3 linked regions of the Dongshaea marina genome follow. The protein of the gene in region 1 interacts with the protein of each later gene in a pairwise test. Links are inferred from orthologs where the notes say so. Each region holds a gene or a part of one and is shown on either strand. Other genes may lie near its edges.

Region 1 (8,048 bases):
GGAGCTGACCGGGGTCCTGCTCAATATCCACCTCGCCGAGATCTTCATCGGGGTGTTTATCGGTGCCGTGACCTTTACCGGCTCTATCGTCGCCTTCGGTAAGCTGCGTGGGATCTTCTCTTCGAGCCCGCTGATGCTGCCTCAGCGTCACAAGATGAACCTGCTGGGTCTTATCATCTCTGTGGTACTGCTGGTCTATTTTGTTCACAACGGCGGCAGCTGGCTGGCTCTGCTGGTGATGACTATCATAGCTTTGGCCTTTGGCTGGCACCTGGTGGCATCTATCGGTGGCGCGGATATGCCGGTGGTGATCTCCATGCTCAACTCCTACTCTGGATGGGCGGCAGCGGCGGCCGGTTTCATGCTCTCCAACGATCTTTTGATCGTGACAGGTGCCCTGGTGGGCTCCTCGGGTGCGATCCTGTCTTACATCATGTGTAAGGCGATGAACCGCTCCTTCATCTCGGTGATTGCCGGTGGCTTCGGGACCGACGGCTCCTCAACCGGTGAAGGCGTGGTGGGTGAGCATACCGAGATCTCTGCGGCCGATGTGGCTGAGATGCTCAAGGACTCAAGCTCAGTGATCATCACCCCGGGTTACGGTCTGGCCGTGGCTCAGGCGCAATATCCGGTTGCCGAGTTGACCCGTCGCCTGCGTGAGAAGGGCGTCAATGTTCGCTTTGGTATCCACCCGGTAGCCGGGCGTCTGCCTGGACACATGAACGTCCTGCTGGCTGAAGCCAAGGTGCCTTACGATATCGTGCTGGAGATGGATGAAATCAACGATGATTTCAGCGATACGGATACGGTATTGGTAATTGGTGCCAACGATACGGTCAACCCTTCGGCCGAGGAAGATCCGAACAGCCCAATCGCCGGGATGCCGGTCCTCGAAGTATGGCATGCACGCAACGTGGTGGTGTTTAAGCGCTCAATGAACACAGGTTATGCCGGGGTGCAAAACCCGTTGTTCTTCAAAGAGAACACCCAGATGCTGTTTGGCGATGCCAAGGACAGTGTCGAGGCGATTCTGAGCGAGCTGTAATTCACGCTTATGCTCATGATAAAGCGGGAAGGATAACCTTCCCGCTTTTTTTTTGGATAAATTTACCCCGGTCAGGCTTTAGTGATCCCCTGAGGCTGGATATAATGAGCAGTTAATTTTTTCGATAGCGCCATAATCTGTCGCTATCGTCGTTCTATATAGCCAGAGTGGTTGAGTGATATAAGCATGTCTGATTTCTTGCAAGAAGTCGGCAAACGCAGAACGTTTGCCATCATTTCCCACCCGGATGCGGGTAAAACAACCATCACAGAGAAGGTGCTGTTGTTCGGTAACGCGCTGCAGCGCGCAGGTACGGTAAAGGGCAAGAAGTCAGGTCAGCATGCCAAGTCCGACTGGATGGAGATGGAAAAAGAGCGTGGGATCTCGGTCACCACCTCTGTGATGCAGTTTCCCTATAACGACTGCCTGGTAAACCTGCTGGATACCCCGGGGCACGAAGATTTCTCTGAGGATACCTACCGGACCCTGACCGCCGTGGACTCCTGCCTGATGGTGATTGATTCGGCCAAGGGTGTCGAGGAACGCACCATCAAGCTGATGGATGTCACCCGGCTGCGTGATACGCCGATCGTCACCTTTATGAACAAGCTGGACCGGGATATCCGGGATCCACTGGAGCTGATGGATGAGGTTGAAGAGGTGCTGAATATCGCTTGTGCACCGATCAGCTGGCCGATCGGCATGGGTAAGCAGTTCAAGGGGGTGTATCACATCTACCGTGATGAGGCGATCCTCTACGAGACGGGTCAGGGCCACCAGATCCAGGATAGCCGGATCATCAAGGGGCTGGATAACCCCGAGCTGGATGAGGCCGTGGGTGAAGAGTATGCGACCCAGCTGCGTGAAGAGATGGAGCTGGTGCAGGGCGCTTCTCACGAATTCGATCGAGAGCTGTTTCTGGCTGGTGAGCTGACTCCGGTGTTTTTCGGCACCGCCCTTGGGAACTTTGGGGTGGATCATATGCTCGATGGCCTGACCGAGTGGGCGCCAGCGCCGCAACCACGTCAGAGCGATCAGCGAGAGGTGAGTGCCGATGAGGAGAACTTCTCCGGCTTTGTGTTTAAAATCCAGGCCAACATGGATCCTCGCCATCGGGATCGGATCGCTTTCCTGCGGATCTGCTCCGGGACCTATCGTAAAGGGATGAAGATGCGCCATGTGCGCCTTGGCAAGGATGTCAGCATCTCGGATGCTGTGACCTTCATGGCGGGTGATCGCAGCCACGCCGAAGAGGCGTTTGCCGGGGATATTATCGGCTTGCACAATCATGGCACCATTCAGATCGGTGATGCCTTTACCCAGGGTGAAGTGATGCGCTTTACCGGGATCCCTAATTTTGCCCCTGAGCTGTTCCGGCGCATTCGTCTCAAGGATCCACTCAAGCAAAAGCAGCTGCTCAAGGGGCTGGTACAGCTCTCCGAAGAGGGAGCGGTCCAGGTGTTCCGTCCCCTGGATAGCAATGATCTGATCGTTGGTGCCGTCGGGGTGCTGCAGTTTGATGTGGTGGTGGCGCGCCTTAAGGGAGAATACAAGGTCGAGGCCCTGTATGAGCCGGTCAACGTGGCCACCGCTCGCTGGGTTGGTGCCCAGGATGAGCGCAAGCTCGATGAGTTCCGCCGTAAGTGCTCACTGAACCTGGCCCTGGATGGAGGTGATAACCTCACCTATATTGCCCCCACCATGGTCAACCTCAATCTGACCATGGAGCGTTACCCGGATATCGAGTTCCATAAGACACGTGAGCACTAAGTTCGGGGACTCATTCACAGCAGATCCTAAGCTTATGAGTGAGTCTGTTTGTTGAGAGAGCGGGTTCGGTTATGGTAGCTGAGCCCCTCATACAGCTTTTTCGGGGGATGGATCACGGGACCTTGCAGGGAGAAAATAGATGCGGTTACTGGCTCTGATACTGTTTTGTCTGTTGTTGGGACTTACCTACCAATTCTGGTTTGGTAACAATGGGATGCTGGAGTATCAGCAGGTCTCCAAGAGTGTGGTCCTGCAGCAGCAACGTAACAGTGAGCTTGAGGAGCGAAATGCGATGATGCGACGCGAGGTCGCCGATCTGCGAAATGGTTTTGAGGGTGTTGAGGAGCATGCCCGTAATGATCTGGGGATGATCCGTCAGGGCGAGACCTTTTACCGTATTCTTCCCTCCCGAAACCCTCATTCAAAGAGTAATCCATGACTGATGAACTGATTGCCGTGGTGCCTGCTGCCGGCGTTGGACGCCGGATGGGTGCGGACCGCCCAAAACAGTATCTTAAACTGGGTAAGCAGACCATTTTGGAGCATACCCTGCAACGCTTGTTGGCTTTTCCTGCGGTCAGCCAGCTGATATTGGCCCTGGGGGCCGATGATGAATATGCCAGTGAGCTGGCAATTTTACGCGACCCAAGAATCATCCGGGTGGAAGGGGGCCGGGAGCGAGCCGACTCCGTGCTCCATGCACTGGCAAAGGCGAAGGCTCCCTGGGTGATGGTTCATGATGCGGCCCGCCCCTGTATTACCCATGAGGATCTTAAAAAACTGTGGGATACGGCACGCAGCGACGGCGTTGGAGCCCTGCTGGCAGCTCCGGTGCGTGATACCATGAAGCGTGGTGACTTAAGTGGGCGAGTTGCCCAGACGGTTTGTCGAGAGCGGCTCTGGCATGCTCTGACTCCTCAGCTATTTCGTACCGAGCTCTTATACCGAGCCCTTGAGCAGGCGGGGGAAGCAGGCCTTGAGGTCACCGATGAATCATCTGCGATGGAGTTTGCCGGTTATCATCCAGCTTTAGTTGAGGGGCGCTTTGATAATATTAAGATCACCCACCCCAAGGATCTCAGGCTGGCTGAGATCTTTATGCAGTTACAGGAGAGTAATGGATGATGATAAGAATCGGACATGGGTTTGATCTGCATCGCTTTGGTGCACAAAAGCCCCTGATCCTTGGGGGCGTAGAGATCCCATACTCCCAGGGGCTCATCGCTCACTCCGACGGGGATGTGGTTCTGCATGCCGTATCCGATGCTTTGCTTGGCGCAATAGCAGCCCGGGATATAGGTTATCACTTCCCAGATACCAGCAGTGAATTTAAAGATGTAGATAGCAAACTGTTGCTGCAAAGAGTCTATGCTCTGGTGAAAGAGCGGGGCTTTCTGCTGGGGAACCTTGATGTCACTGTATTGGCCCAGGCTCCCAAACTCTCTCCCCATATTGAAGCGATGCGTGATGCGATCGCTGAAATTCTTGAAGCCAAGCCGGATCAGGTGAATGTGAAAGCCACAACCACTGAGAAAGTTGGCACCATAGGTCGCCAGGAGGCGATCGCAACTGAAGCCGTGGTACTGATAAACCGATGTTGATCCCAGAATTTAGCTATCTGCAGGGCCAGCCTGCCGGAACCGGGCGGTTAAAAACCACCCCCGAAGATTTCTTTGTGCGTGAGCACCTTAATTTCACCCCATCCGGAGAGGGAGAGCACCTGCTGATCCGTGTTCGCAAGCGGGGGATGAATACCGCTTTTGTGGCCAAAAAATTGGCCGAGCTGGTGGAGGTCCCGGCCCGTCAGGTCGGTTGGGCCGGCCTCAAAGACAGGCATGCGGTTACCGAACAGTGGTTCGCGATCCACCTGCCAGGTAAGGCGATGCCTGATCTAAGTCCTCTTGAGAGCGACGAGCTACAGATCCTTGAGGTGACTCGTCACAACAAGAAGATGCGCACCGGGGCTTTGAGTGGCAATGACTTTAAGCTGGTGCTGCGTGAGCTCAGTGACCCAGATGAGGTGATGACGCGTCTTGAGCGCCTCAAGGAGCTTGGGGTGCCGAACTATTATGGTCTGCAACGTTTCGGCCGCGATGGGAAAAACATAGAGCGAGCCGCTGCCATGTTTGGCGGGGCCCGGGTACGGGATAAGATGCAGCGTTCGATGGCCCTGTCGTCAGCGCGAAGCCTGCTGTTTAACCAGGTGGTGAGTGAGCGATTAAGCCAGGAGCTGGCAACCACCCTGATGGCGGGTGACTGTGTGATGCTCAGGGGTAGCCGTTCGTTTTTCAGTGAGCCAGAGCTAAGCGATGAGTTGCTTGAGCGTTTTGCATCGGGAGATATTCAGCTTTCTGCGCCCCTGTGGGGACGTGGTGAGCTGGGCTCTCAGGGAGCTGCCCGGGAGCTTGAGCAGTCGGCACTGAGTGAATTCGCTGATTTTTGTGAGGGGCTTGAGAAGGCCGGAATGAAGCAGGAGCGGCGAGCCCTGATGCTTCATCCCGAAGCTTTGGATTGGCAGCTTGAAGGCGATATGCTTACCCTGAGTTTTCACCTGCCAAGCGGGTCATTTGCAACCTCGGTTGTTCGGGAGTTGGTTCAGGCCATTGAGGTAGACAGCGAAAGATGAAAATACTGATCAGTAATGATGATGGTGTCCATGCCGAGGGAATTTCTGTACTGAGTCTGGCCCTGTCCGAGATAGCCGAAGTGGTGACGGTGGCGCCGGACAGAAACTGCTCCGGCGCCAGTAACTCTCTGACCCTGGAAACCCCCTTGCGGGTCCAGCCGGTGGAGGGCAGTGGCTTTCTGGCGGTGAATGGAACACCGACCGACTGTGTTCACCTGGCCCTCAATGAGTTGGTATCGCCGGAGCCGGATCTGGTGATCTCCGGGATCAACCATGGAGCGAATCTCGGGGATGATGTGATCTATTCGGGAACGGTCGCCGCGGCCACCGAGGGGCGTCACTTGGGGCTTCCTGCGATTGCTATTTCACTGGTGGGAGACAAGCACTTTGCCAGCGCCGCTCAGGTTGCGGTGCAGCTGGTCAAACGCTTGCAGAAACAGCCTCTGCCCGCCGATCAGATCCTCAATGTCAATGTCCCGGATCTGCCCTATGCTGAGCTCAAGGGGTTTAAAATCACCCGCCAGGGGGCGCGTCACCGCGCCGAAGAGATGATCAGAACCCAGGACCCCAGGGGCAAGACCATCTTTTGGCTGGGTCCTCCGGGAGAGCGTCAGGATGCCGGGGATGGAACCGATTTTGCTGCAGTTGATGAGGGTTTTGTCTCCATCACACCGCTGCGTATCGATCTGACGGCCTACACTCAGATGCCCCAGTTGAGTGAGTGGGCCGAGACATTGGAGATGTAAGTGATCAGTCATTGCGAACAGTTACTCTATCAGCAGCTACAGGCCCAGGGGATCCATGACTCACGGGTTTTAGCGGCGATCCGCTGCGTGCCCCGTCAACGGTTTGTGGATGAGGCGCTGGCGCATCAGGCCTGGGATAATACGGCGCTGCCGATAGGGTTTGGTCAGACCATCTCCCAGCCCTATATCGTAGCTCGCATGATCTCAGAGCTCAGCAAGTCTAGCCCCAGGCGAGTGCTGGAGATAGGCACGGGATCGGGTTATCAGACCGCGATTCTGGCGCAGCTGTTTGAGCGGGTCTATTCGGTGGAGCTGCTGGAGCCTCTGTTGTATCAGGCCAGGCGGCGTCTGAAGATGTTGGATCTGCACAATGTGATCTCCCGCCAGGGGGATGGTTGGCAGGGGTGGCAGAGCAAGGCGCCGTTTGATGCTATTATTGTATCGGCAGCGGCCCGCTGTGTACCAAGAATGCTACTGGAGCAATTGGCTGATGGAGGAGTGATGGTGATCCCCGTGGGTGAGTCTTCGCAAAACCTGCAACGCATTAGTCGCCATGGCGAACACTTCACGACCCAAATCCTGGAGGCGGTTCGCTTTGTACCTCTGGTAGAGGGGAGCCGAGGATGAAGATCTTCTCCTCTATGTTTATCCGGATGATGGAGTGGGCACGCCACCGCCATGCCCCCTATTATCTGGCGTTCTGTAGCTTTATCGAGTCCATTTTCTGGCCGATCCCGGCCGATGTGATGCTGGCTCCCATGTCATTGGCTAAGCCAAATAAAGCCTGGTTCTACGCCATGATTACCACGCTGTTTTCGGTGGCAGGCGCTGCGGTTGGCTATGGGTTGGGATATGCCCTCTATGATCCCTTAGTTCAACCTTTGGTAGAGTGGGCTGGCTATCAGCACTATATTGAGCTGGCCCGCGGCTGGTTCACCCAGTGGGGAGTCTGGATCATCTTCATCGCCAGCTTTACCCCGGTGCCTTACAAGGTGTTTACCGTGACTGCTGGCTTGCTGCAGATGGCATTTCTCCCCTTTATACTGATCTCTATTGTAGGTAGGGGGATGCGCTTTTATCTTGTATCCCTGGTGATGGTATTGGGTGGTCCCAGGATGGAGCAAAAGCTACTGCTGTGGATCGACAGGTTGGGCTGGGCGACCCTGATTGGGATAGCTCTGATATATTTTGTCTGGGGTAGATGAGTACAGGGATAGCGAGAAGATATATCAGACAATGGCTGGTGCTGCTCATTACTCTGGGGCTGGTTGGCTGTGCCTCTAACGGACCCGCTCCGGTTTCAAGTGTGGGGCCGGTCGGAGGCTATTGGCGAGTCCAGCCCGGGGATACCCTCTATTCCATCGCCTGGGGTTCGGGCAAAGATTTTCAGGAGATTGCCCGCTATAACAAGATTTCCGCTCCCTATAATATCTACCCGGGCCAGCTACTACGCCTGACTCCCAAGGTTGTTGCTTCCTCATCGGGCTACTATAAGGTCCGAAAAGGCGACACCCTGTACGGGATCTCCCGCAAGCTTGGAGTTTCTGCCTCCCGGTTGGCGGCCTTGAATGGATTACGTTCTCCCTATCGTCTCTATCCCGGTCAAAAGCTCAACCTGGTGGCCAATGGTCAGCCAAAAGTTCGTCATTCATCACACTCCGGCTCCTCCTCCTTGACGAAAAAGCGTCAAGTGACTAGTAGCTCCTCCCCGAAAACCTCCCCTACACCCGCCCCGGTTTCCTCGCGCAAGGCGAGCTCCTCGTCAGTCAAACGAGTCTCACAACCCGCGTCCCGTAAGGCTGTAGCCCATAGCTCTCAGAAAATCAAATGGAGCTGGCCCGCATCTGGCCCAATTATTGCC
Region 2 (8,024 bases), 4.0 Mb from region 1 along the record:
GAGGTCTCACTGCGTTCGGGGACGGCGGTGTTAAAAGGACTGCAAAATGCAGGCATCGATGCTCATGGATTAGATACCCGGGACTACTCGCCGCTTCAGCTTAAGAGTGATGGGTTTGAGCGGGTCTTTATCGTGCTGCATGGCCGGGGTGGTGAAGATGGCAGTATCCAGGGAGCATTAGAGTTTTTGGATATCCCTTATACGGGCTCCAGGGTTCTGGGATCGGCGCTGGCGATGGACAAGGTTCGCACCAAGCAGATCTGGCAGGCCCTGGGGCTACCAACGGCGCCCTATGCCGTGGTCCATAGAGCCGATTATCTGGCTGCGGATGCAGCTCAGCTATTCGAAAGCCTGAACTTGTGTGCCTTTGTGAAACCCTCCCGGGAGGGATCCAGCATCGGAATCGTGAAAGCTGAGAGTGCAGAGCAGCTACATCAGGCAATTGAGACCGCCTTTGAGCATGATGATGAGGTGCTCGTTGAGAGCTTCATCGATGGGCCAGAGTATACGGTATCGATAGTCGGTGACCAGGTGTTACCGGCCATTGAGCTCAGGACGGCGCGTAGTTTTTACGATTATGCGGCCAAGTACCAAAGTGGTGATACCCAGTATATCTGCCCCTGTGAGCTGACGGATGATGATCGTGAAGAGTTGAATCGATTGAGCCTGCGGGCTTTTGAGTCCCTGGGCTGCGAAGGTTGGGGACGGGTGGACATCATGCGTGATGCAAATGGGGCTTTTCAGCTATTAGAGGTCAATACGGTTCCCGGAATGACTGAGACCAGTTTGGTGCCAAAAGCGGCACGGGTCGCGGGTTATTCGTTTGAGGAGCTGTTGCTGAAAATCCTGGAGGAGGCGCACTGAGATGGGGCGTGCTGCCATCATACGGAAGCAATTTCAGATCCCGGGGCGAATGCGCTTTTGGAGCGGGCTGCTTTTTTTTGTGGTGGTGCTGATTCTGGTATTGTGGGGTGGGCGGCAGGTTAAGGACTGGTTGTACGACGGTAGTCGCCTTCCTTTGAATAAGTTTGTGGTGCAGGGAGCCCAGCGTCCGATTGTACGTGCTGAGATCGAAGCGGTGTTACAAGGCCTTCCTAAAACCACCAGTTTTTTTGAGCTGAATGTAGATAAGCTGCAACAGCAGCTGGCGGCTCAACCCTGGGTTTACCAGGTGGCGGTTCGTAAGCAGTGGCCTGAACGGCTGGGAGTCTATGTGACTGAGCAGCAGGTAATGGCACACTGGGGGGAGCAGCAGTTGATCAATCGCTATGGCGAGATCTTCAGTGCTCCAACCCAGGGAGTCAAGCTGCCGGATCTGTGGCTCAGTGGTCGGGCAGATGAAGCGGATAAGGTTGTAGCCATGTACCACCAGTTGCAGCCCTTGTTTCAATCAGGCCCCTTTCGTCTTACCCACCTGACGATGACCGGACGGGGAGCCTGGATTGTCGAATTGGATAATGGCTGGAAGCTTTATGTCGGCCAGCAGCGGGTCATGGAGCGGTTACAACGTTTTTTGAGTGTGTATCCACAGATCCAGCCTCAACAACAGATCGCTTATCTGGATCTGCGATATGACACCGGAATCGCAGTGGGATGGAAAAATAACAAGAAAGTGAGTTAACACTGAATGACAAAGGCACTGGAGAGAAATTTAATCGTTGGTCTGGATATCGGTACTTCCAAAGTATCGGCTCTGGTCGGTGAACTGCTTCCGGATGGAGAGCTCTCCATTGTCGGGTTGGGGAGTCATAGCAGCAGGGGAATGGATAAGGGAGGCGTGAACGATCTTGAGTCTGTGGTCAAGTCGATTCAGCGTGCGATCAATGAAGCTGAGATGATGGCAGAGTGCCAGATCACCTCGGTTTACCTTGGGATCTCCGGGCGGCACCTGGATTGTCTGAATGAGTCGGGTATGGTGCCGATCACAGATGAGGAGGTCTCCCAGGATGATGTGGATAATGTGATCCATACGGCTCAGTCGGTCAAGCTCAAGGATCAACACAGGATCCTGCATGTGATCCCCCAGGACTTTGCCATTGATTACCAGGAGGGGATCAAGAATCCCATCGGCCTGTCCGGGGTAAGAATGAAGGCTCAGGTTCACCTGGTGACCTGCCATAACGATATGGCGAAGAATATTGTCAAAGCGGTTGAGAAGTGTGGTTTGAGAGTGGATCAGCTGATCGCTTCCGGGCTGGCTTCCAGCTATGCGGTTCTGACCGAGGATGAGAAGGAGCTTGGGGTTTGTGTGGTTGACATCGGCGGTGGCACCATGGATATGGCGCTGTTTACCGGTGGGGCCTTGCGCCATACCCAGGTGATCCCTTATGCGGGGAGTGCGGTGACCAGTGATATCGCCTACGCCTTTGGGACACCACCGGCAGATGCCGAAGCGATTAAAGTTCGTTATGGATGCGCACTTGGAAGTTTGGTCAGTAAAGAGGACAATATTGAGGTTCCGAGTGTCGGAGGGCGACCCGCCCGCAGTCTGCAGCGACAGACTCTGGCCGAAGTGATTGAGCCAAGATATAGTGAACTTTTCGGCATGGTAAATGACGAACTACAGAAGTTGCGTCGTGAACTGAAAGATAAAGGGGTCAAGCACCAGTTTGCCGCTGGCATAGTGCTGACCGGTGGCGCATCACGCATAGAAGGCGTGGTGGAGTGTGCCGAGCGAATTTTTGGATGTCAGGTCAGAGTGGGAGAACCGGTCAACATCAAAGGTTTGGTTGACTATGTAGGCTCCCCTGTATATTCGACTCCCGTAGGATTATTGCAGTATGGCAAGTTGCATCAGCCAAATAACTTGGAAACCGTGATGCGCAGCCATAGTGTGGGTGGCCTGATGAAGAAGGTTACCAACTGGTTTAAAGGGGAATTTTAGTGTTGTTGATGGGTGCAAAAAGCGAAGTGGAGAGACAAGATGTTTGAATTCATGGACAGTTCTAGTGACGAAGCAGTCATTAAGGTTATTGGTGTCGGGGGTGGTGGAGGAAACGCCGTCGAGCATATGGTGCGTGAATCGATCGAGGGTGTCGACTTCATCTCGATCAATACGGACGCGCAGGCACTCAATAGTGCGACGGTTAATACCACACTGCAGATCGGTGGGACCATCACCAAGGGGCTGGGAGCAGGTGCCAATCCCGAGGTGGGTCGCGATGCTGCGATCGAAGATCGTGAGGCGATTGCCGAGCTGCTCAATGGGGCCGATATGGTGTTTATCGCGGCCGGTATGGGTGGCGGAACCGGAACCGGTGCGGCTCCCGTGGTGGCTGAAGTTGCCAAGGAGCTGGGGATCCTGACGGTTGCTGTGGTGACTAAGCCCTTCTCCTTTGAGGGTAAGAAGCGAATGAGCTTTGCCCTGCAGGGAATTGAGGAGCTGGCTAAATCGGTCGACTCGCTGATCACCATCCCGAACGATAAGCTCCTCAAGGTATTGGGGCGTGGTATCAGCCTGCTGGATGCCTTTAAGGCGGCCAATAACGTATTGCTGGGAGCGGTGCAGGGCATTGCCGAGCTGATCACTCGTCCGGGTCTGATTAACGTTGACTTTGCGGACGTTCGTACCGTGATGCGCGAGATGGGTACAGCCATGATGGGCACCGGTATCGCCAGCGGTGAAGACAGAGCGGAAGAGGCTGCCGAGAAGGCGATCTCCAGCCCGCTGCTGGAAGATGTGGATCTAGCGGGAGCCCGTGGCATCCTGGTGAATATCACTGCGGGTATGGATCTCAACATTGAAGAGTTTGAGACCGTCGGTAATGCGGTGAAAGCGTTTGCCTCCGAGAATGCAACCGTGGTGGTCGGTACCGTCATCGAACCGGATATGGAGAATGAGCTGCGGGTGACCGTGGTGGCAACCGGGATCGGCGCCGATCGTAAGCCGGACATCACATTGGTGAAGTCTGCAACTACGGCTCCTCAGAGCGCATCGGTTCCATCCATGTCTGGTAGTGCACGCCCGGCGACCGAGAACGATCAGCCTCTGACACCTAAGAGTGCTCAGGTTGCGGTCAATGCCGATAGTAACCCGGTCGCGAAAAGCGAGCCTGATTACCTGGATATTCCGGCATTTTTGCGTAAGCAGGCTGATTGATCGAACTGTGTTTGGTTTTGATGCTGGTTATAGAATGTGCTACACTCTTCGGCCGTTTGTTCGAGTCGGGCTGAAGTAGTGCTGAGCGGGTACGTCTTATGATGAAACAAAGAACCCTAAAGAAAAGTGTGCAGGCCACCGGAGTTGGGCTGCATTCAGGGCAGAAAGTCACCATGACCTTCTACCCTGCTCCAGTTAACACCGGGGTCGTGTATCGACGTGTTGATCTGGATCCAGTGGTGGAAATCAAGGCCGATGCCAGCCTGGTGCGTGATACCATGCTTTGCACTGCTCTGGTCAATGAGCAGGGCGTACGGGTTTCTACGATAGAGCATCTCTCTGCAGCCCTTGCTGGCTTAGGGATTGATAACCTTGTCGTAGAGGTCGACTCTCCAGAGCTGCCGGTAATGGACGGAAGTTCCCATCCGTTTATCTACCTGCTGCAATCTGCGGGGATCGAAGAGCAGTCCGTTGCCAAGAAGTTTATCCGGGTACTCAAGCCGATTCGGGTTGAGTTAGAGGATAAGTGGGCCGAGCTGCTTCCCTACAACGATGGTTTCAAGATGGACCTGCTGGTGGATTTTGATCATCCGGTATTCAAGAAGCAAAACCAGCATCTGAAGCTCGATTTTTCCAGCAATGCCTTTATTCGCGATATCAGCCGCGCCCGAACCTTCTGCTTCCTGCGGGATGTTGAGTATATGCACTCACGCAACCTGGCACTGGGTGGAGGCCTGGAAAATGCGGTGGTGATGGATGATTATCGTGTGTTGAATGAAGATGGCTTACGCTATGACGATGAGTTTGTGAAGCACAAGATGCTGGATGCGATCGGCGATCTCTACATGTGTAATCACAATCTCATCGGTGAGTTCAAGGCTTACAAGACCGGGCATGCCCTCAACAACCTGTTGCTCAAGACTCTGTTGGCAACAGAAGATGCCTGGGAGCTGGTTAGCTTTGAAGATGAAAAACAGCAGGTGCCGATCACCTTCTGTGATACCTCACTGGTGGTTGCAAGCTGATCTTCCACATCAGACATGAGAAAAGGCGCCGGCGCTCTCCACCCGGCGCCTTTTTTATTTCCCCCCAGTTCTGATCTCCCCTTGCTTTTTGAGGAGACAGCCCCCATAAATTGCTTGGCTCTGTTGAGGTTTCCAATTTTAAAGTGGATCTGAGGCGTCAGCAGAGCCTGGATGATGAGTTGTTTTTGCACTCTTTTCCAACAAGGATTTTGCCCTGGTCTTATCTTGATTTAAAATGGCGTGCCGGTCTGTCCTGTATCGCTTCGACGAACCGGGGGGTCTCCTAAAGTGCAAGGATGAGAGATTAAACCAGTGAACCTAAAAGTGGCCAATAATGATAAGTAACTTCCTCACCAAGATTGTTGGCAGCCGTAATGAGCGAATTCTCAAGAATCTGCGCAAGGCTGTAAAACGGATCAACGCTATGGAGCCTGAATATGAGGCTCTGACCGATGAGCAGCTGAGTGCCAAAACTGAGGAGTTTCGTCAGCGACTCAAAGAGGGGGCTACTCTTGAAAGCCTGCTTCCTGAGGCTTTTGCAACGGTTCGAGAGGCATCTAAGCGTATCTTTGAGATGCGTCCCTTCGATGTACAGTTGGTTGGGGGCATGGTCCTGAACCAAAACCAGATCGCCGAGATGAAAACCGGTGAAGGTAAGACCCTGACCGCGACCCTGCCTGCTTATCTGAACGCCCTGACCGGACGTGGCGTTCATATAGTTACCGTGAATGACTACCTGGCCAAGCGTGATGCCGATGGCAACCGGCCACTGTTTGAATTTTTGGGGATGACGGTTGGCTGTAACCTGCCCGGAATGGATCCGGATCAGAAGCGTGATGCTTACGCTGCCGATATCACCTATGGAACCAACAATGAATTCGGCTTCGATTATCTGCGCGATAATATGGCCTACTCCGCCGATCAGCGGGTTCAGCGTGAACTCTACTATGCCCTGGTGGATGAGGTTGACTCGGTTCTGATCGATGAGGCGAGAACACCACTGATCATCTCCGGCCCCACCGATGATAACTCAGAGCTCTATATCAGCATCGATAAGCTTATCCCTAAGCTGACCAAGCAGGATAAAGAGGATTCTGAAGAGTATAAGGGCGATGGCCACTATACGGTGGATGAGAAAAATAAGCAGGCCTTCCTGACTGAAAATGGCCAGCTGTTTGTGGAGGAGCTGCTCAAGGAACGCAAGCTACTCGGTGATGATGAATCCCTGTTTTCGGCCACTAACATCGCCCTGCTGCACCACATCAATGCGGCGCTGCGCGCCCACACCTTGTTTGAACTCAACGTCGATTACATAGTTCAGGATGGCGAGATCGTGATCGTCGATGAGCATACCGGTCGTACCATGCCGGGACGTCGCTGGTCCGAGGGGCTGCACCAGGCTGTGGAAGCCAAAGAGAATGTGCAGATCCAGAATGAAAACCAGACCCTGGCATCGATCACCTTCCAGAACTATTTCCGCCTCTATGAAAAGCTGGCGGGGATGACGGGAACCGCCGATACCGAAGCCTTTGAATTCCAGTCTATCTATAACCTCGAGACTGTGGTGATCCCGACCAACAAGCCGATGATCCGTAACGATATGGGCGATCTGGTGTACCTCACCGAGGAGGAGAAGTACGAGGCGATCGTTCAGGATATCAAGGACAGGATCCAGGAGGGGCGGCCGATCCTGGTGGGTACCATCTCGATCGAGAACTCCGAGATGCTCTCTAATGTCCTGAAGAAGGAGAGTGTTCGCCACAAGGTTCTGAACGCTAAGTTCCATGCCCAGGAAGCTGAGATCATAGCCCAGGCGGGACGTCCTGGCGCCGTGACCATAGCGACCAACATGGCGGGCCGGGGAACCGATATCGTGCTCGGTGGTAACTGGCAGTCAGAGCTTGCCAAGCTTGATAATCCGAGCGAGCAGCAGGTGAATAAGATCAAGGAGGAGTGGCAGCGTTGCCATGATGAGGTGATCCAGGCGGGTGGCCTGCACATTATCGGCACCGAGCGTCATGAATCCCGACGCATTGATAACCAGTTGCGGGGCCGTTCCGGTCGTCAGGGGGATCCGGGTTCGAGCCGGTTCTATCTGTCGATGAACGATTCACTGATGCGGATTTTCGCCTCCGATCGGGTGGCTGGAATGATGCGTAAGCTTGGTATGCAGCGCGGCGAAGCGATTGAGCACCCCTGGGTGAGCAAGGCGGTTGAGAATGCCCAGCGTAAGGTTGAAAGCCGTAACTTTGATATTCGTAAGAGCCTGCTGGACTACGATGATGTTGCCAATGATCAGCGTAAGGTGATCTATGAGCAGCGTAATCACCTGCTCGGCAGTGAAGATGTTTCTGAGATCGTTGAGCACATTCGTGAAGATGTGATCAATGGTGTGGTGGATGAATATATTCCACCTCAGTCTCTGGAAGAGATGTGGGATATTCCTGAGCTGGAGCAGCGCCTCAAGGCCGATTTCTCCATCGAGCTGCCGATCGCCAAGTGGCTTGAAGAGCAGGATGACCTGCATGAAGAGACCCTGCGCGAGAAGATAGCTGAAGAGTCCTCACGCATCTACAAGGATAAAGAAGCTAAGGTGGGGCCAGAGGTACTGCGCCAGTTTGAGCAGGCGGTGATGCTGCAGAGCCTGGATGGTCTGTGGAAGGAGCATTTGGCGGCGATGGATCATCTGCGCCAGGGGATCCATCTGCGTGGCTACGCACAAAAAGATCCGAAGCAGGAGTATAAGCGTGAATCCTTTGCACTCTTTACCCAGATGCTGGATAGCTTTAAACAGGAAGTGGTCAGTGTGCTGAGCCGGGTACAGGTTCAGGAACAGTCCGAAGTAGATGCTCTCGAAGAGCAGCGCCGCCGCGCCGAGAGTGCACCTCGCTCCTACACCC
Region 3 (7,975 bases), 4.0 Mb from region 1 along the record:
AGAGATAGTGCTGATGGTCGAAGGGGCTAGCAAAGCTCAGGACGCTCTGTCTCAAGAGGTGATCAACACCCTGACACTGCTTTACGCTGAGCTTCCCTTGAAGAAGGCCGCAGCACTGACAGCCTCAATTCATGGGGTGAAGAAGAATGCCCTCTACCAGTATGGGCTCGAACATTTAGGCTAGGCTGCTAAGCGTTATTGTCCATATGCTTATGCTGTTGTTCTTGGTTTGCCACGCAGTGGCAAACCGTGTCGGGGGTGCCGATGTATATGGATATGCGAATGCAACGATAACCAGGGATGGTGTTAGTTGCCGATAGCACATTACTTTTGTATCGCCAAAAGTAATCAAAATCTCACTCCGCGCGATGCATTTATCATCCCTGATAAATCTCACCAGCTCGATATCCTATCTCGCGCTATGTTACTCCGCGAGTAACTTCGCCCATGGCTCAAGTACTCCATAGTACAGATGAAAATGGCCAATGTATTTTGATCTATGGAGTATTAGGCTGGTGGCTTTTGATTGTATTTGAGCGGGGGCTTTGTTAGTATCCTCCGGCTCAGAGTCGGCCAGACAGTCGCCGCGAGGTTCGCCTCGGGGAGGAAAGTCCGGGCTCCGCAGGGCAGGGTGCCAGGTAACTCCTGGGGGGCGCAAGCCTACGACCAGTGCAACAGAGAGTAAACCGCCGATGGCCTTCGGGCACAGGTAAGGGTGAAAGGGTGCGGTAAGAGCGCACCGCGCGGCTGGCAACAGTCCGTGGCACGGTAAACTCCACCCGGAGCAAGATCAAATAGGGTTCCTATGGCGCGGCCCGCGTTGGAACCGGGTAGATTGCTTGAGCCATGGGGCGACTCATGGCCTAGATGAATGGCTGTCCACGACAGAACCCGGCTTATCGGCCGGCTCTGAGCACTCCTTCTATGATCCTAAGGCCTTGGGATCAGGGGATCATCTATATGGTGGTCGTACTCTTCATCATCGGGATCAGGTTCCAGCAAGTGGGAGACATCATCCTCCCCACGCCGATAATTTCCATCATCCGACATGCCCATTTCGACCAGGATCTCATTGGTCAGTTCCAGCGCAGGCGCGGCAAAATGTTCTTTGGAGACCTCGGCGGCAGTATCAGAGGTGAACCAGCTACAGTAGTATTGCTTCACATTATTGTGTTCGTGAGGGTAACTGCCGGTGACCGTCATGGCCGGGCCACCGCTCTTGAGGCGGACCACATCGCCAATTTTAAACTCCTGTGCCATGCTTGCTCCTTGACCACAAAGATCCCTGTGCTTTTTTTATCCTAAGCCTTTCTGATGAATTCGGCTAGATTGTTCACCCCTAACTTGCGGTTTTTTCCACGGATTATCCGCCCGGGATAGTTCCATAACTTTTGACCCTGGGTTATCATTTCGCGTTTGATTTTCCACCCCGGGTGCAGGAAAGGTCAGGAGTTGCCTCAACCGATTCAGGTTATTTTATTTGAGAAACTGTGTTTTTCAATTGGCTCCCTGTGAGGGTTCATCAACCTCTCAAGCCTTGTCTCGGCTGGTTTTCGGGAAAGATTTGCATGAAAAATAGGCATTTTTTTGTTCTGTTTTCTCTCGCTAAATCAAGCAAATGAAGCGAACTCTTGCAAAATCACGGTGAAAACTACGGGAACATGCAGCCTTCTTTCCTTGCAAAGGGGTAATGTGCTCCTTACACTTTAGTCAAAGTGGGAAAAAGTGGATCTTGGTGGTTAAAAGTAGATCCCTGGGGCGGAAAAATGCTTAGAGGTGCACAGGCGGTAACTCTCGATGCAAAAGGTCGGCTGGCGATGCCGACCCGTTATCGTGAGTGGCTGCGTAGCGACAGCGAGAATTTGCTGGTGTGCACCATAGACATCAATCACCCCTGTTTGCTGCTTTACCCCATGTATGAGTGGGAAGCGATAGAACGCAAGCTGCGCTCACTATCGAGTATGAATCCAATGGAGCGCCGCCTGCAACGCCTGTTGCTGGGTCATGCAACCGAATGTGAACTGGATAATAATGGCCGGATGTTGATCAGTGGTCCGCTGCGTCAACACGCAGGGCTGGGACGCAAGGTGATGCTTGTGGGTCAGCTGAATAAGTTTGAACTGTGGGATGAAGCTCGCTGGCAGCAGCAGGTAGCAGACGATATAGAACTGCTTCCGGATGCTGATTGGAGCTCATCAGAGCGATTGCAAGATTTTTCACTTTAAGAACAAGATGACTGAACAACAATATTTGCATAAGACTGTCCTGTTGCATGAAGCGGTAGATGGACTGTCTATTAAAGAGGATGGAACCTATATTGACGGCACCTTCGGCCGTGGTGGCCACTCGCGCCTTATCCTCGAGCAACTTGGGCCCAATGGCCGTTTGATTGCGATCGATCGTGACCCACAGGCGATCGCCGAGGCACAAAAGATTGATGATCCCCGCTTTGAGATTGTGCACGGTGCATTTTCCGAGCTGGCCAGCTATGTGGCCGAGCGGGGACTGACCGGCAAGATCGATGGTGTGCTGCTGGATCTGGGAGTCTCCTCACCTCAGCTTGATGATGCCGAGCGCGGCTTTAGCTTCATGAATGATGGCCCTCTGGATATGCGGATGGACTCCAGCAAGGGTGAGACTGCAGCGGACTGGCTGGCTTACGCTGAAGCGGAAGATATCGCCAGAGTGCTGAAAGAGTATGGCGAGGAGCGCTTTGCCAAGCGGATCGCCCGCGGCATAGTACGCCACCGTGAGGAGCAGGTTTTAGAGCGCACCGGGCAGCTGGCAAGTCTCATCGCAGAGGTGAGCCCGACCCGTGAGCGGCATAAGCATCCGGCGACCCGTAGTTTTCAGGCGATCCGTATCCATATCAATGGTGAGCTTGAGCAGATTGATGAGGCGCTGGAGGCGGCACTCAAGGTGCTGGCTTCCGAGGGGCGGCTGTCGGTGATTAGCTTCCACTCCCTTGAAGATCGCCGGGTGAAGCGCTTTATCCGCAAGCATGAAAAAGGGATTGAGCCACCTCCGGGCCTGCCTCTGACCGAACAGCAGATGAACCAGGGACGCTCCTTGCGCTCAATTGGCAAGGCGCGTAAGCCCAGTGAGCAAGAGATAGAGCAGAATGTGCGGGCCAGAAGCTCGGTGTTACGAATTGCTGAGAGACTGGTGTTTTAACCGGGAGAGAACATGGCTGAGCAAAGGATCAACCTGACACGGGAGATACTCAGTGACCTGCTACGGCATAAGGTGCAGCTGATATTGGTTGTGCTGGTGTTGGTGGCGGCATTTTCAGTCATCGTCATCACCAACCAGACCCGGATCGCCATAAGTCAGCAAAATAAGCAGCTGATGCACCAGGACAAGCTGGATGATGAGTGGCGGCATCTTCTGCTGGAAGATAGTGCATTGGCGGAGCATTCGCGGATCAGTTTTATCGCGCGAACCAAGCTTCAGATGGTGCGACCGGCACCCAAACAGGAACGGATCATTACTGAGCGATGAAGTATCAGGGACGAACCAAGAAGCAAAAACCGGTTCTCAGCCAGTGGCGCTTTGCCACGGTCGGGGCCGGGATTGCGCTGCTGTTTATAGTTCTTGTGGCTCGGACCGCCTATATCCAGGTGGTTGAACCGGATCAGTTGCGTTACCAGGGAGATCTGCGCTCGCTGCGGATTACCACCACCGAAGCCCAGCGCGGGATGATCGAGGATCGCAACGGCGAAGTGCTGGCGGTCTCGGTTCCTGTCGAAACCGTATGGGCCGATCCCAAGCTGGTGCATGATAAGGGCTCTCTGCAGCATAAGGCGGCCTGGCAGGCGCTGGCCGACGTGCTGGATGACTCTTATGACAGCCTGTATGACAAGGTCAAAAATCCTAAGAAGCGCTTTGTCTATCTCAAGCGGCAGGTCTCTTCGGCGGTAGCCGACTATATCCGTAAGCTCAAGCTGCCGGGAATCTACTTAAGACCCGAGTCCCGCCGCTTCTATCCGACCGGTGAGATCAATGCCCAGCTGGTCGGGCTGACCAATATCGATGATAAGGGGATCGCCGGTATTGAGCTTAGCTATAACCAGTGGCTTGCAGGCAGTGCTACTGAGCGCAGGGTACGCAAGGATCGCCTGGGTCATGTGATCGAGAATATGGGAGTGGTGCGCGAGGGTAAAAAGCCCCATCAACTGACCCTGAGTATCGATCAACGCATTCAGTCGATGGCCTATAAGGCGCTTAAGCGGGCCACCGCGTACAATCAGGCAACCTCTGCCTCTTTGGTGATGATCAAGGTCAATACAGGTGAGATCCTGGCGATGGCCAATACTCCCTCCTATAACCCGAATAATCGCTCTGATTATCGAAGCTTCAGGGCCCGGGATCGCGCCATCACAGACGCCTATGAACCGGGCTCGACTCTCAAGCCTCTGATCATGGTCAGTGCTCTGGAGCACAAGGTGGTTGAGCCGGATTCCATCATAGATACCTCCCCGGGCTGGCTGTACCTTGGGGCACAGCGGGTCTCCGACGAGGGACATAACTACGGTAAGATCACCCTGGGTCAAATCCTTGAGCACTCCTCCAACATGGGGATGACCAAGATTGCCCTCAGGGAAACGCCGCAGCAGATGCTCAGTACCCTGTATAACCTTGGAATTGGCAATACCACGGGGGTGGGGCTCACCGGAGAGGCCGCGGGGTTCATGCCGCAGCGGCGCCGCTGGTCCAAGTTTGAGCAGGCGACCCTCTCATTTGGTTATGGGGTGACGGTCACTCCCCTCCAGCTCGCCTATGCCTACTCGATATTGGGTAATGGCGGCATTCGTTATCCACTGAGCATCCTCAAGCTCAATAAGGCCCCCAGGGGGAGCGGGTGGTGCCCCAGCGCGATGCCGATGAAGTGGTCAAGATGCTGGAGAAAGTAATATCCGGCGGAACCGGGACAAAAGCTGCTGTTCCGGGCTACCTTGTCGCAGGAAAAACCGGTACGGCCCGAAAAGCGGTTGCAGGGGGCTATGGAAATGACTATGTTGCTCTGTTTGCCGGGCTAGCGCCCGCGTCCAACCCGCAGCTGGCGATGGCGGTCGTGGTCAATGATCCCAAGGGGGATCGTTACTATGGCGGTCAGGTTGCAGCACCCGTATTTTCAGAAGTGATGAGTGGCGCCTTGCAGTTATTGAATATTCCACCCGATGCCGAGCCTGCTGGTGGCGAGGGTAGTAAAATGCGATTTGTTAAGCATGAGGAGGTTAAAGATGCTCATGCTTGATGATCTCCTCAGACCCTGGGGAGTAATAGCACCTAACCGAGAGGTTCAGAACATAACACTGGACAGTCGTACTCTCCAACCGGGGGAGCTATTTTTGGCGGTCCGAGGCCATGAAGTTGATGGTCGTAACTATATAACATCTGCCATCGGTAAAGGAGCGAGTGCTGTCGTTGTGGAGTGTGATTCACATCAGCAGCATGGGTCATGCGAAGTACGTGACGGGGTCCCCTGCCTGTCGTTCTGGCAACTTTCAATGCATCTGTCTGCGATTGCCGCCCGCTTTTATGGGCAGCCTGCAGAACAGATGGCAGTCGTGGGAGTCACCGGAACCAATGGTAAGAGCACCATCTCTCATCTGGTTGCGAACTGGTGTCAGCTCTTGGGGCAGCAGTCAGCCGTGATGGGCACGTTGGGCAATGGCTTGTGGCAAAAGATAAGGCCCGGGACAAATACCACTGCCAGTGCAGTTGAGTGCCAGCAGTTGCTGGCGCAGTTTGTCAAACAAAGGGTCGATGTAGTGGCAATGGAGGTCTCATCCCACGGACTGGATCAGTTTCGGGTAGATGGGATCCCGTTTCGGGTCGCGGTCTTCAGCAATCTCAGCCGCGATCACCTCGATTATCACGGGGATTTGCAAAGCTATGCAGAGGCAAAAAGCCGGCTGTTTAGCTTTAGCTCCGTTGAACATCGGGTGATCAATGCTGACGATCTGCTGGGCCGCGGTTTGATTCAACAATATCCACAATCTATCGCTTATTCGCTAAAAGGCCGGCCTTTGGCACACCCGGGAGATTCAATCTGGGTTGAGGCTATAGAATTTAGCGATTCTGGCTTTTGCGCCCGGATCGGCTCCTCATTTGGTCGGGGTGAGCTCAAGGTTCCCTTGCTGGGTGAGTTTAATGTTGAAAATGTTCTGGCAGCCCTGGGCTCAATGCTGGCCCTTGGTTATGAATGGAATGCTCTGTTAGATGTGGCGCCACGGTTGATGGCGGTGTCTGGACGGATGGAGCTGTTCTCCTCTGAAAACCATCCCGCCATGGTGGTGGATTATGCCCACACCCCGGATGCGCTGCATAAGGCGTTGCTTGCGGTTCGCCAGCACTGCAGGGGGACCCTGTGGTGTATTTTTGGCTGCGGCGGGGACAGGGACAGGGGCAAGCGTTCACAGATGATGGCGTTGGCCGAGGAGCATGCAGACAGGGTGGTGGTAACCGATGACAACCCACGCCGCGAGTCACCCGGGCAGATCGTGTCTGAGATACTGGCCGGAGCAGACAAGCCGGAGCGGGTGCAGGTGATTCATCAGCGTGATCAGGCGATCCGCTGGGCCTTTGAGCAGGCGGCGAAGGATGATCTGATCCTGGTTGCCGGCAAGGGCCATGAAGATTATCAGATAGTAGGAGATAAGGTGCTCGATTTTAGTGACCGCCAGTGGGTCAGAGAGCTTCAGGAGAGTCAGTCATGATTCCCCTGAATCTGCAACAGATCGCACAGGTTCTCAATGCGACCCTGGTCGGGGATAGCTGTACGCTGGCATCGGTCAGTATAGATACCCGAACCCTTGGCCCGGGTGCCCTGTATGTGGCCTTGCGAGGCGAACGGTTTGATGGGCATCAGTTTTGTGACAAGGCAAGAGAGCAGGGGCGGTTGCCCTGTTGGTTCAGGAGCGCCAGGATGTTGCTTTACCTCAATTAGTGGTCAGGGATAGCCATCAGGCATTGGCCGATCTTGGTGCTTATGTCCGCTCTCAACTGGATCTGAAGGTTGCAGCTATCACCGGAAGCTGTGGCAAGACCTCGGTCAAAGAGATGCTGGCGAGTATTCTGGGGCGTGAGGGGAAAGCACTGGCGACCCGCGGCAATCTGAATAACGAGATAGGGGTGCCACTGACATTGCTGGAGCTGACCGAAGAGCATCAGTATGCGGTCATCGAGCTTGGGGCAAATCACGCCGGCGAGATCGCCTTTACTACGGCACTCACTCGCCCGGATGTCGCCGTGGTGACCAATGTCTCGGCGGCACACCTTGAGGGTTTTGGCTCCCTACAGGGGGTGGCCGATGCCAAGTTCGAGATTTTCCAGGGGCTGGGCAAAGAGGGGATCGCGGTTCTTAATCGCAAGCAATATGACTTCGAAAATTGGCATCACAAGCTGGCGATACAGCCCCAGCTGGGATTTGCCCTTGAGGATCCTGACTCGGATCTCTACGCCGATGCGATAGAGATGCAGGCCTCGGGGTGCCGGTTTATGCTGCACACCCCGAAAGGAGCCGCAGAGGTGCGACTCAGGGTTCCCGGGCGTCATAATGTGGCTAATGCGTTGGCAGCTGCCGGCACGGCATTGGCTTTAGGGATCCCTCTGGAGACTATTGTTGCGGGCCTTGAGGCGTTCGACTCGGTTCCGGGGCGCCTGCAACGAACCGAGCTCAAAGATTGTGTGGTGATCGATGACAGTTACAATGCCAGTGCCGATTCGGTGAGTGCTGCCATTGAGGTGCTCAAAGAGATGCCAGGCTACCGGATCTTCGTGTTTGGGGATATGGCTGAGCTTGGAGATGAGAGTGATGCTCTTCATCAGCGGATCGGCCGGGAGCTGAAGGCCAGTGGTATTGAACAGGTACTGCTGCTGGGTGATAAGACCCGGCTGACGGCCAAAGAGTGCCAGGGGCACTGGTACAGCGATAAGCCGCTGCTGATCAAGGCATTGGAGCAGCTAATAA

Evidence for each region.
Region 2: the proteins of ftsB (region 1) and DB847_RS02250 interact in binary tests that used the Escherichia coli proteins (3 or more experiments, as listed by UniProt). The link is inferred for Dongshaea marina from one-to-one orthologs.
Region 3: the proteins of ftsB (region 1) and ftsL interact in binary tests that used the Escherichia coli proteins (3 or more experiments, as listed by UniProt). The link is inferred for Dongshaea marina from one-to-one orthologs.

Annotation. Positions count from the first base shown.
Region 1 is NZ_CP028897.1:4,399,280-4,407,327, reverse strand. What follows is about bases 1,847-4,604. They hold ftsB (cell division protein FtsB), read left to right. Parts: upstream 1,847-2,954; coding sequence 2,955-3,254; downstream 3,255-4,604. Other genes in these bases: truD (tRNA pseudouridine(13) synthase TruD), read left to right, coding at 4,413-4,604; ispF (2-C-methyl-D-erythritol 2,4-cyclodiphosphate synthase), read left to right, coding at 3,940-4,416; ispD (2-C-methyl-D-erythritol 4-phosphate cytidylyltransferase), read left to right, coding at 3,251-3,940; prfC (peptide chain release factor 3), read left to right, coding at 1,847-2,815. Outside these bases: pntB (Re/Si-specific NAD(P)(+) transhydrogenase subunit beta), read left to right, coding at 1-1,045; more of prfC, read left to right, coding at 1,226-1,846; more of truD, read left to right, coding at 4,605-5,441; 5'/3'-nucleotidase SurE, read left to right, coding at 5,438-6,187; DB847_RS20535 (protein-L-isoaspartate(D-aspartate) O-methyltransferase), read left to right, coding at 6,188-6,814; DB847_RS20530 (YqaA family protein), read left to right, coding at 6,811-7,392; DB847_RS20525 (peptidoglycan DD-metalloendopeptidase family protein), read left to right, coding at 7,389-8,048. UniProt on the Escherichia coli protein: Essential cell division protein. May link together the upstream cell division proteins, which are predominantly cytoplasmic, with the downstream cell division proteins, which are predominantly periplasmic.
Region 2 is NZ_CP028897.1:429,380-437,403, forward strand. What follows is about bases 10-2,743. They hold DB847_RS02250 (cell division protein FtsQ/DivIB), read left to right. Parts: upstream 10-865; coding sequence 866-1,621; downstream 1,622-2,743. Other genes in these bases: DB847_RS02245 (D-alanine--D-alanine ligase), read left to right, coding at 28-864; ftsA (cell division protein FtsA), read left to right, coding at 1,628-2,743. Outside these bases: more of ftsA, read left to right, coding at 2,744-2,884; cell division protein FtsZ, read left to right, coding at 2,924-4,099; lpxC (UDP-3-O-acyl-N-acetylglucosamine deacetylase), read left to right, coding at 4,198-5,124; preprotein translocase subunit SecA, read left to right, coding at 5,459-8,024. UniProt on the Escherichia coli protein: Essential cell division protein. May link together the upstream cell division proteins, which are predominantly cytoplasmic, with the downstream cell division proteins, which are predominantly periplasmic. May control correct divisome assembly.
Region 3 is NZ_CP028897.1:415,122-423,096, forward strand. The notes cover bases 2,159-4,843. They hold ftsL (cell division protein FtsL), read left to right. Parts: upstream 2,159-3,186; coding sequence 3,187-3,501; downstream 3,502-4,843. Other genes in these bases: mraZ (division/cell wall cluster transcriptional repressor MraZ), read left to right, coding at 2,159-2,225; rsmH (16S rRNA (cytosine(1402)-N(4))-methyltransferase RsmH), read left to right, coding at 2,233-3,174. Outside these bases: rsmI (16S rRNA (cytidine(1402)-2'-O)-methyltransferase), read left to right, coding at 1-184; DB847_RS02185 (YodC family protein), read right to left, coding at 931-1,260; more of mraZ, read left to right, coding at 1,767-2,158; murE (UDP-N-acetylmuramoyl-L-alanyl-D-glutamate--2,6-diaminopimelate ligase), read left to right, coding at 5,244-6,722; DB847_RS25295 (Mur ligase domain-containing protein), read left to right, coding at 6,719-6,952; DB847_RS02215 (UDP-N-acetylmuramoyl-tripeptide--D-alanyl-D-alanine ligase), read left to right, coding at 6,913-7,975. UniProt on the Escherichia coli protein: Essential cell division protein. May link together the upstream cell division proteins, which are predominantly cytoplasmic, with the downstream cell division proteins, which are predominantly periplasmic.